Regions from separate parts of the Pseudomonas sp. FG43 genome, predicted to be linked through region 2. Evidence: predicted binding sites of a transcription regulator. Region 2 holds the regulator's gene; each other region holds the start of a gene.
The links. The regulator FliA, encoded in region 2, starts transcription of late flagellar genes. The targets are predictions, from matches to a motif close to CTAAAGTTTNNNNNNNNNNNGCCGNTAA.
Positions count from the first base shown of each region.

Region 1: the regulator FliA is predicted to act here: its motif matches at 1,355-1,382, upstream of ACODS3_RS25245 (methyl-accepting chemotaxis protein).
Region 3: the regulator FliA is predicted to act here: its motif matches at 1,224-1,251, upstream of ACODS3_RS26120 (methyl-accepting chemotaxis protein).

Region 1 covers NZ_JBMDJL010000029.1:55,264-58,521, reverse strand. Annotated here, with positions in the region: gene ACODS3_RS25255 (EAL domain-containing protein) at 1-302, shown strand, start outside; gene ACODS3_RS25250 (iron-containing redox enzyme family protein) at 332-1,084, shown strand; gene ACODS3_RS25245 (methyl-accepting chemotaxis protein) at 1,489-3,108, shown strand; gene ACODS3_RS25240 (GGDEF domain-containing protein) at 3,167-3,258, opposite strand, start outside.
Region 2 covers NZ_JBMDJL010000008.1:91,462-94,719, reverse strand. Annotated here, with positions in the region: gene ACODS3_RS11790 (protein phosphatase CheZ) at 14-799, opposite strand; gene ACODS3_RS11785 (chemotaxis response regulator CheY) at 819-1,193, opposite strand; gene fliA (RNA polymerase sigma factor FliA) at 1,453-2,193, opposite strand; gene fleN (flagellar synthesis regulator FleN) at 2,190-3,023, opposite strand; gene flhF (flagellar biosynthesis GTPase FlhF) at 3,139-3,258, opposite strand, start outside.
Region 3 covers NZ_JBMDJL010000033.1:28,873-32,130, reverse strand. Annotated here, with positions in the region: gene ACODS3_RS26125 (molecular chaperone DnaJ) at 1-1,080, opposite strand, end outside; gene ACODS3_RS26120 (methyl-accepting chemotaxis protein) at 1,288-2,919, shown strand; gene ACODS3_RS26115 (LysR family transcriptional regulator) at 2,979-3,258, opposite strand, start outside.

The sequences.
Region 1 (3,258 bases), on a different contig from region 2:
GTAGTTTTGTAAAGGATATGCTCGACAATCCGATCAACCGTGCCATGGTCGATGTCATCAATCATATCGGTCATGTAATGGGCAAAAAAACAATTGCCGAGTTTGTTGAAACCCCGCAGATTGAGGCAGCTCTGCAGGAAATAGGTGTGGATTTTGCACAGGGGTATCTGATAGCTCGTCCAGAGCTGTTGACGTGTGAAAGTCTGTACACCCAGCCTGCACGCCCGGCCTCTTCAGTGGCCGATGCGCAGGGGCATCAAGCCAACTCGGTACAACCAACAAAAAAGGGAGCCGCACAGTGATCGACACTTTCAATAGAACCGGTCCGCTCATGGAAGCCAGCAGTTATCCGGCATGGGCGCAACAGTTAATCAAGGATTGCAGTGCTGCCAAGACCCGAGTGGTCGAGCACGAGCTTTATCAGAGAATGCGCGACGGGCGCCTGAGCCCTCAGGTCATGCGCCATTACCTGATTGGCGGATGGCCGGTGGTCGAGCAGTTCGCCGTCTATATGGCCAAGAATCTGACCAAAACCCGTTTCGGCCGTCATCCTGGCGAAGACATGGCGCGTCGCTGGCTGATGCGCAATATCCGCGTCGAACTCAATCATGCCGACTACTGGGTGAACTGGTCTGATGCCCATGGCGTGAGCCTCGACGACCTGCACGCCCAGCGCGTGGCACCCGAGCTGCATGCCTTGAGCCACTGGTGCTGGCAGACCAGCTCCTCGGACTCTCTGGCCGTGGCCATGGCCGCGACGAACTATGCAATCGAAGGCGCTACAGGGGAGTGGGCGGCCATCGTCTGCTCCACGGACGTATATGCCGAGGGTTTCCCGGCAGAAACCCGAAAACGCGCCATGAAATGGCTCAAAATGCACGCTCAGTATGATGATGCGCACCCATGGGAGGCGCTGGAGATCATCTGCACCCTGGCGGGCAACAACCCCAGTGTGCAACTCCAGACGGAATTGCGCCAGGCGACCATCAAGAGCTATGACTACATGTACCTGTTTCTTGAAAGCTGCCTGCAGCTAGAAAAGGCCAGACCAGCGCGGGAACGTGCGGTGGCGGTTGAGGCCTGATACCTCTCGGCAGGAGTAATGCCGATCAGTTAAGGCCCAAACAAAACTTGTGGGAGGCAGCTTGCTGGCGAAAAGACCTTGAAAACCGGCAGATATTCTGCGTCTGTACATGAAGTCGCCAGCAAGCTGCCTCCCACAAAGTGATTTATGATTTTTGACTGATTGGCAGTCACTTGCGGGAGGGGCCTTGGCCGCGACAATTCAAATCGGCGGCTTTTTAGCGGTTGATTTTTGACGTTTTTCAGCGCTCCCTTCCAATCGTCGTTCTTTTTAAAGAAAGACCGGCGCACGCCGATGGCGATCTCATAGGGCATACACACCGGATTGAAAACGGTTGTACAGGGATGTGGCCTGCCATCTATCTGCACACCTTCGCAGATCCGTGTTCTCCAGAGATCGTCATCATGTCCAAATCCCTGAGGCTCCAAATTCTTGGCTTGCTCGGCGGCAGCCTTGCGCTGGTGCTGGTCATCGCGCTGGCTTGTTTCAATTTCCTTTCCGATAACGTGCAGTCCTATCGCAGCCTGCTTGAAGGCCCGATCCGTGCTTCACAACTGGTCGACGAAGCCAACCTTCAGTTCAAGGTCCAGGTTCAGGAGTGGAAAAACGTACTGTTGCGTGGCAAGACTCCTGCGGAGCGAGACAAGTTCTGGGCTCAGTTTGAAGAGCAGGAGCGCAAGGTGCAGGGCACGCTGGGCCAGCTCGTTGATATGAAAGGTACGGACGCTGCGCTGAAAAATCAGGTTCAGAGGCTACAGCAGGAGCATCGAACCCTGGGCGCTTCCTATCGCACGGGTCGTGATGCATTCGTGGCTGCTGGTGGTGATGCTTCGGTCGGCGATGCCGCGGTCAAGGGCGTGGATCGCCCGACCAGCGAGCAGATGGCCAGTCTGGTGGATCAACTGCACAAATCCAGTGATGCCCAGTCGGTTGCGATCAGCAAAGAGGCTGACCAGACCATATTGGTTGGTGCTACGGTAATGCTGGCCTCTGCTCTGCTGGTCGGATTGCTGGCGCTGTGGATGGTCAATCGCAACCTGGTCGCGCCGATTCGCATGCTGATCGAGTATGTGGCTCAGTTGAGCGAAGGCAAGTTTGGTGCGCGTGTCGAGGTGGTGCGCCAGGACGAACTGGGTCGTTTGGCTGTGGCCGCCAATACCTTGCGCGATTTTCTGGCCGACACCTTCAATCGCCTGAAGCGCAGCACCACTGAACTGGACGCTGCTGGCGGGGAATTGAATGCCATTGCTGCGCTGATGGCTCAAGGCACTCATGAGCAATTTGAGCGTACCGATCAGGTTGCCACAGCCATGACTGAAATGTCGGCAACGGCTCAGGAAGTCGCCCGGCATGCTGCGGACGCGGCGCGTGCGGCGGATGACGCCGATCACAGCGCGCAGGATGGCGAGAAGGTCATGCAGTCGACCATTGCCACCATAACCCGCATGCGCAATGAAATTTCCTCCACCGCCAATGTCATTCAGCGCTTGGAAACAGACAGCGGTCGAATCGGCAAGGTGCTGGAAGTGATTCGTGGCATCGCCGAGCAGACCAACCTGCTGGCGCTCAATGCGGCCATCGAAGCCGCGCGTGCCGGAGATGCCGGACGTGGTTTTGCGGTGGTGGCCGACGAAGTGCGTACCCTGGCGCAACGTACCGCTGTGTCCACGGCCGAGATCAATCAGATCATCAGTTCGGTGCAGACCGGCGCTACCGATGCGGTGCTGGCCATTCAGGGCGGTCAGGCCCGTAGTGAGGAGAGTGTCGAGCAGGTCACTCATGCCGGTGCAACCTTGCAGCGCATCACTGTGGCAGTGGAAAACATCCGTGACATGAACCGCCAGATCGCCACTGCTGCCGAGGAGCAGACGTCAGTGGCAGAAGATATCTCGCGTAACCTGACTGAAATTACCGCTATCGCCGTAACCAATCAGGACAACGTCAAACGTACTCAAAGTGCCAGTCATGACTTGCGCGGTCTTTCAGCAGGCCTTGATGACGTAATCTCACGTTTGAGTGCATAACCTGTTGCACTTGCCCTTGTGCCCCCTTCGTTTCGAGGGGGCGCTCATGCATCGGCAATCAGCCTGCCATTGTCAGGCGATTACGGCCTTCGCGCTTGGCGACATACAGGGCGTTGTCGGCGCGGCGCAGCAGGCTGTCGGCGGACTCTG
Region 2 (3,258 bases):
ACCGTCAACAGACCTAGAAGCCAAGGCTCGATAGCAGATCGTCTACATCATCCTGTCCGGATACGACGTCTTCACGTTTATCGGCATGAATCTGCGGACCTTCACCCTGCGTGATATGTTTTTTAGGATCTTTTTCAGCAAGGATCGCTTTTTCGTCATGTTCGATGCCCGCAAAGCGGTCGACATGACTGGCCATGAGGACCAGTTTGAGCAGATTGCTTTCGACTTCAGTGACCAGCTGCGTAACGCGCTTGATCACCTGACCGGTAAGATCCTGATAATCCTGGGCCAGCAGAATGTCATTGAGATGGCTGGCAACGGTATGAGCTTCGGATTCGGTACGGGACAGGAAACCGTCGACACGCTTGGCCAGATCACGAAACTCTTCAGCACCGATTTCCCGACGCATGAAACGCCCCCAGTCCGCGCTCAGCGACTTGGCATCTTCGCTCAGCCCGTTCATCAGCGGCGTGCTCTGCTCTACCAGGTCCATCGTGCGGTTGGCCGCATTCTCGGTCAGTCGTACAACATACGACAGACGATCGGCGGCATCAGTGATCTGCGACACTTCTTCGGCTTGCGGCATGTTCGGGTCAATATGAAAATTGACGATCGCACTATGCAGTTCGCGAGTCAGCTTGCCGACTTCCTGATACAGGCCACGATCACGAGCCTGGTTGAGCTCATGGATCAATTGCACGGCATCACCGAAGCGGCCTTTTTCAAGGCTGGCAACCAGTTCCTGCGCGTGTTTCTTCAGGGTTGACTCGAAGTCACCCAGTGAATCGTTGTTGTCCATAGCGCCCTCGCGGCATGCATCAGCTGTTGACGCGTTCAAAGATCTTTTCGATCTTCTCTTGCAGCACTTGGGCCGTGAACGGTTTCACGACGTAACCGTTCACACCAGCCTGGGCAGCTTCAATGATCTGCTCACGCTTGGCTTCAGCGGTCACCATCAGTACCGGGAGACTTTTGAGACGCTCATCCTGACGCACCTGACGCAACAGATCGATACCGGTCATGCCAGGCATGTTCCAGTCAGTCACCAGAAAGTCAAAGGAACCGCTTTGAAGCATCGGCAAGGCAGTGATGCCGTCGTCCGCTTCGGATGTGTTGGTGAACCCCAGGTCACGCAACAGATTTTTTATGATCCGCCGCATCGTTGAGAAGTCATCAACGATGAGGATTTTCATGTTCTTGTCCAATTCGACCTCCAAGCAGTCTTTAACGCATTCAGCACCTGAACACGCTGTTCACTCAATACTGGCACAGCACACCCCCGGCTGTACGAAAACGACGACGGGCTTGGCAAAACAACAAAACAGAAACCTGAACCAGCAGGCCATAGGCTCTGTCCGAACAGGCTCCTGCCTTGTCTATCCTGATACCACGTAACGCTCTGCACAGCCGGCTTGCGACAACCTGAGACTCTTGCAAGTCACAAATCGCCCATCAACGCGCTCGCCACTCCCCCAAACGCCCTCGCAAACGAGCTGCGCACTGGCTGTGTAACTGGCTGACCCGCGACTCGCTGACCCCAAGCACCTCACCGATTTCCTTGAGGTTCAGCTCTTCGTCATAGTACAGCGCCAATACCAGCCGCTCACGCTCCGGCAAGTTGGCGATTGCATCTGCCAGCGCTGCCTGGAAACGCTCATCTTCCAGGTCACGCGACGGTTCGAGCGAGCCGCTTGCGCCGTCCTCATGCAACCCTTCATGGTCGCCGTCCTGCAAAAGGTCGTCGAAGCTGAAGAGACGGCTGCCTAAGGTATCATTCAAAATCCCATAATAATCATCGAGACTTAACTGGAGTTCGGCAGCAACCTCATGATCTTTAGCGTCACGACCGGTTTTTGCTTCAATTGCGCGAATTGCGTCACTCACCATGCGCGTATTGCGATGCACCGAACGTGGCGCCCAGTCACCCTTGCGCACTTCATCGAGCATGGCACCGCGGATACGAATCCCGGCATAAGTCTCGAAACTCGCACCCTTGGTGGAGTCGTACTTGGTAGAAACTTCCAGCAAGCCGATCATGCCGGCCTGGATCAGATCTTCAACCTGCACACTGGCAGGCAGACGCGCCAGCAAGTGGTAGGCAATACGCTTGACCAACGGCGCGTAACGCTCGATGAGTTCGTACTGCGAATTCCTGGAAGCCTTGCTGTACATTTGAAAGCCGCTCGCTGTCATTGAACAGGCCCCGCACTGGTCTGGTGAACAAGTCGTTCGACGAAGAACTCCAGATGACCACGCGGGTTGGCCGGCAACGGCCAGGTATCAACCTTCTGGGCAATGGCCTTGAAAGCCAGTGCGCATTTGGAGCGTGGAAACGCCTCGTAAACAGCGCGCTGCTTCTGAACCGCCTTGCGAACACACTCGTCGTAAGGAACGGCACCGACATATTGCAGAGCCACATCAAGGAAGCGATCAGTCACTTTCGTCAGTTTGGCGAACAGATTGCGCCCTTCCTGTGGGCTCTGGGCCATATTGGCCAGAACACGAAAACGGTTCATGCCGTAGTCGCGGTTAAGCAGCTTGATAAGCGCGTAGGCGTCGGTAATCGAGGTAGGCTCATCGCAGACCACCAGCAATACTTCCTGCGCTGCGCGCACGAAGCTGACAACCGACTCGCCGATACCGGCAGCGGTGTCGATCACCAGCACATCGAGGTTGTCGCCAATCTCGCTGAACGCCTGGATAAGACCGGCATGCTGGGCTGCTGAAAGATGGACCATGCTCTGGGTGCCGGACGCCGCAGGCACGATGCGCACACCGCCCGGCCCCTGCAACAGGACATCGCGCAGGTCGCAACGGCCCTCGATGACGTCAGCCAGCGTGCGCTTGGGCGTCAGGCCCAGCAGAACATCGACATTGGCCAGACCAAGGTCGGCATCGAGCAGCATGACGCGCCGGCCGAGTTCGGCCAGGGCCAGTGAAAGGTTCACTGACACGTTAGTCTTACCGACGCCACCTTTGCCACCGGTCACTGCGATAACCTGTACGGGATGCATGCTGCCCATGTTATTTCTTTACCTTGTCTTGCGTAGACCGAAACCACATTACGGGCTGCACGTTCGCGAACGAACAATGCCTGGCAGACCATTGATGCAGGGACATTCCAGTAATATCCATCAGTTACCCCACTCTCTTGCCAGGGGTGTGATAGAGGTCGGCAAACATATCGGCCATCGCTTCCTCGCTCGGCTCATCCTGCATTTGCACGCTGACTGCGCGGCTCACCAACTGGTGGCGACG
Region 3 (3,258 bases), on a different contig from region 2:
CCGCTGGAAATACAGCGAAAGGCCGAACAGCAAAACTACAGGCAACGCCGCAAGCCCCAGCCAGCGCCTGGCCTCAGGAGAAAAAGGCTCATGCGCCCGCTTCCAGCATTCAAGGTCGGCATCGGGAAAGGCTTCGAGAACACCGGGATATCGCAGCGTCATTTGCTCGACAAGCCGTTTGCAGATAATACGAACATTGTCATCTTCAGCTCTGGCCATTCGCCTGCGCTCAACAGGACTATAAGCACCCAGCAATAAATGCACGGCACGCCCCTCGGCACTGAACGGCTTTTTACTGAGCAGACGCTGCAGATGTCGGACAAAATCATCCCTCTCGCCGCGTTCGATCAGTCGCTGCCAGATAAAGGCTGGCTCCGGGTGCAGGTCTTGCTTCGCATCCCAGCCAAACAGGGAACAAACCTGCTCGAACAAGGCAGAGTTCCAGCCGGTTGTGTTGTGCAGCAGGATCATGACCCAACGCTGCAAATGCTCACTGCGCTCCAGCGACGCCAGCCAGGGCTGTTGACGCAACGCCTGCAACTCATCAATGAAGGCCTCTGTATCTTCGACCTGTAGTCGAGCCTGCAACTGCGACTGATGGGAGTCGAGCAATGCCTGGGTCAACCAGACAGCCTGATCACCATTCATAGGCGCTTGTTGCCATGGAGTGAGCCAGTTCAACTGCCTAGTCGCGGCCCGGAGCAGACTGACCTCACCCTCAGGATCGGCAAGGCAACGCAGCAACAGTTCTTGCTCAAAATCTTGCGTACAACCCAGTGCCTGAGCCTGAAGATAGTGCTCAGGCAGATTATCGACTGTTGTTTGATCAACCAGCACCCGCCATGACGGCGATGCATCATGCCTGGCTGGCGCCACCTGATCAGGCAGTTCGGCAACCTCATCGCTTTCGTCCCGATAGCGAGCAATATGCAAAGCCTGCTCATAAGCATCGCGCAGGCGCTGAAAGCCCTCGGCATCGTCATCAGGACGATTGCTTTTAAGCAGCCGCGCATACTGCCGCTTGATGCTGCGCTCGTCGGCGTCATCAGGCAGTGACAGAACCGTCCAGCAATCACTCATCGCTGCCACTCACTTTATTCGAAGTCGTCAATGCGCTCCCTCCAGCCGATCTTTCCATTACCAAGTGATACAGGCAGTGCATCATCATAACCGCAGCAGACTGTCGATTCTGCGACTTGATTCCAGCAAATATCGGCAACTTTCTAAAGCTGAACCGCTTTAGGTCGATAGTTTCAGACTGTCAACTCCCTATCGACGGCACTTCCCATGACTCTCAGAAACCTCAACATCGCCCCACGGTCGTTGCTTTGCTTCGGCTTTTTTGCATTGTTGGTTACAGCACTGGGACTCTTCTCACTGCTGCAATCATCTGACTTGAAAGAGTCCCGGGAAACACTGCAAGACAACGTATTGCCAACGGTTCAGGCAGTCGATCAGATCAAAAGCGATCTTTTGACCATTCGACTTGGCAACAGCGGTCTGCGCCTGGCACAGGACGCCACCGCGACCAATGCAGCCCAACAGCGTGTCGTTCAGGCTCGTAGCAGCCTTGAAGCCGATGTCCGCAAATTACAGTCCTTGCTGGTCACCGATGAAGGCAAGAAGACATACGACAGCATGTCCCGCAATCTGAACAACTATCTGGCCATACACTCGCGGTACCTGGAGGCCATGACGCAAAAACGCGAGGACATAATCACCGCGCTGACCCAACCGACAGGTGAAATGACCCTGGCAGCCGATCTGTTGGCCAAGGACATCGCTGAGATTTCCCGCCTGTCAGACTTGAAGGTCGCAGAATCCGATGTCGCCGCCGACAAGACCTATGCCCAGGCTCGCAATGTCACGATCATTGCCATTCTTGTCGCGCTCGCCGCGACGCTGGCATTGGCCGGCATATTTACCCGCAGCCTGACGGCACCGATTGCCAAGGCATTGGCGGTGGCCGAACAGATTGCGGTCAATGACCTCAGCAAACCCATTGCAGCCGACGGCAAGGATGAGCCGGGACGCTTGCTGGCCGCCCTCTCGATCATGCAGCAGAACCTGCGACGCACGCTGAGTGAGTTGGGTAACTCATCCAATCAACTGGCTTCCACGTCCGAAGAATTGACGGCCGTGACCGAAGATTCCCTGCGCGGCGTTCAACGCCAGAACGATGAAATCAATCAGGCCGCCACCGCAATCAATCAGATGAGCGCAGCGGTTGAAGAAGTTGCGCGTAACGCCATCATGGCCTCCACCGCCGCACAGGAATCCAGCAAGTCGGCAGAAAATGGCCGTAAACGTGTAGACGAGACTGTCAGCGTGATCAACGAGCTGCACGAATCGGTCGGCGCTACCGCCATTGAAATCGATGGTCTGGCTGTCGAGGTGCAAAGCATCAGCGGGGTTCTGGATGTCATCCGGGGTATCGCCGATCAGACCAACCTGCTGGCCTTGAACGCAGCAATCGAAGCGGCTCGGGCCGGTGAAGCAGGTCGTGGCTTTGCGGTGGTTGCCGATGAGGTACGGGCACTGGCTCATCGCACCCAACAGTCGACTGCCGAGATCGAGAAAATGATCGCGTCCATTCAGGGCGGTGCAAGCAAGGCCGTCAGTGCAATGGGCCACAGCAGCGAACGGGCTCGTACCAGCCTCGACGTCGCCCAGGCAGCGGGCCACGCACTGGTGGAAATCACCGCAGCGATTGTGCAGATCAACGAGCGCAACACCAGCATCGCCTCAGCCACGGAACAACAAGCGCAAGTGGCCCGTGAAGTGGATCGCAACCTGACCAGCATTCGAGACCTTTCAGCCCAGAACGCTACAGGTGCAAACCAGACTTCGGCAGCCAGCGGAGAGCTGTCGCAGCTGGCAGTCGGCCTTAATCAGTTGGTGTTGCAGTTCCGGATGTAAGCTCACCAAATCTTGAAAACGCTGGTCGCCGGGCAATTAATTGCTCGAAAGCGACCGGCTCACTCACCTTCAGCGCTTTGACGGTCAGCCCGCAACCGCCACAACAAGGACTGTCGTGCATGCGCCACACGCGGCTGACGCAGGGCGCTGGGAATCCACAGCAAGTAATACTCACGACTGGCCGGGCCAACCGGAGCCGGTATTTCCAGAAGCTCGCCGCGTTCAATATAAGGGCGGCATAAATAAGCCGGCAACGCACTCCAGCCAAATCCCTCCTTGAGCAGACTGCATAAAGTACGCAAGTCCTGGCCTACCATCGCCGGCATCAGATTGGGGGCT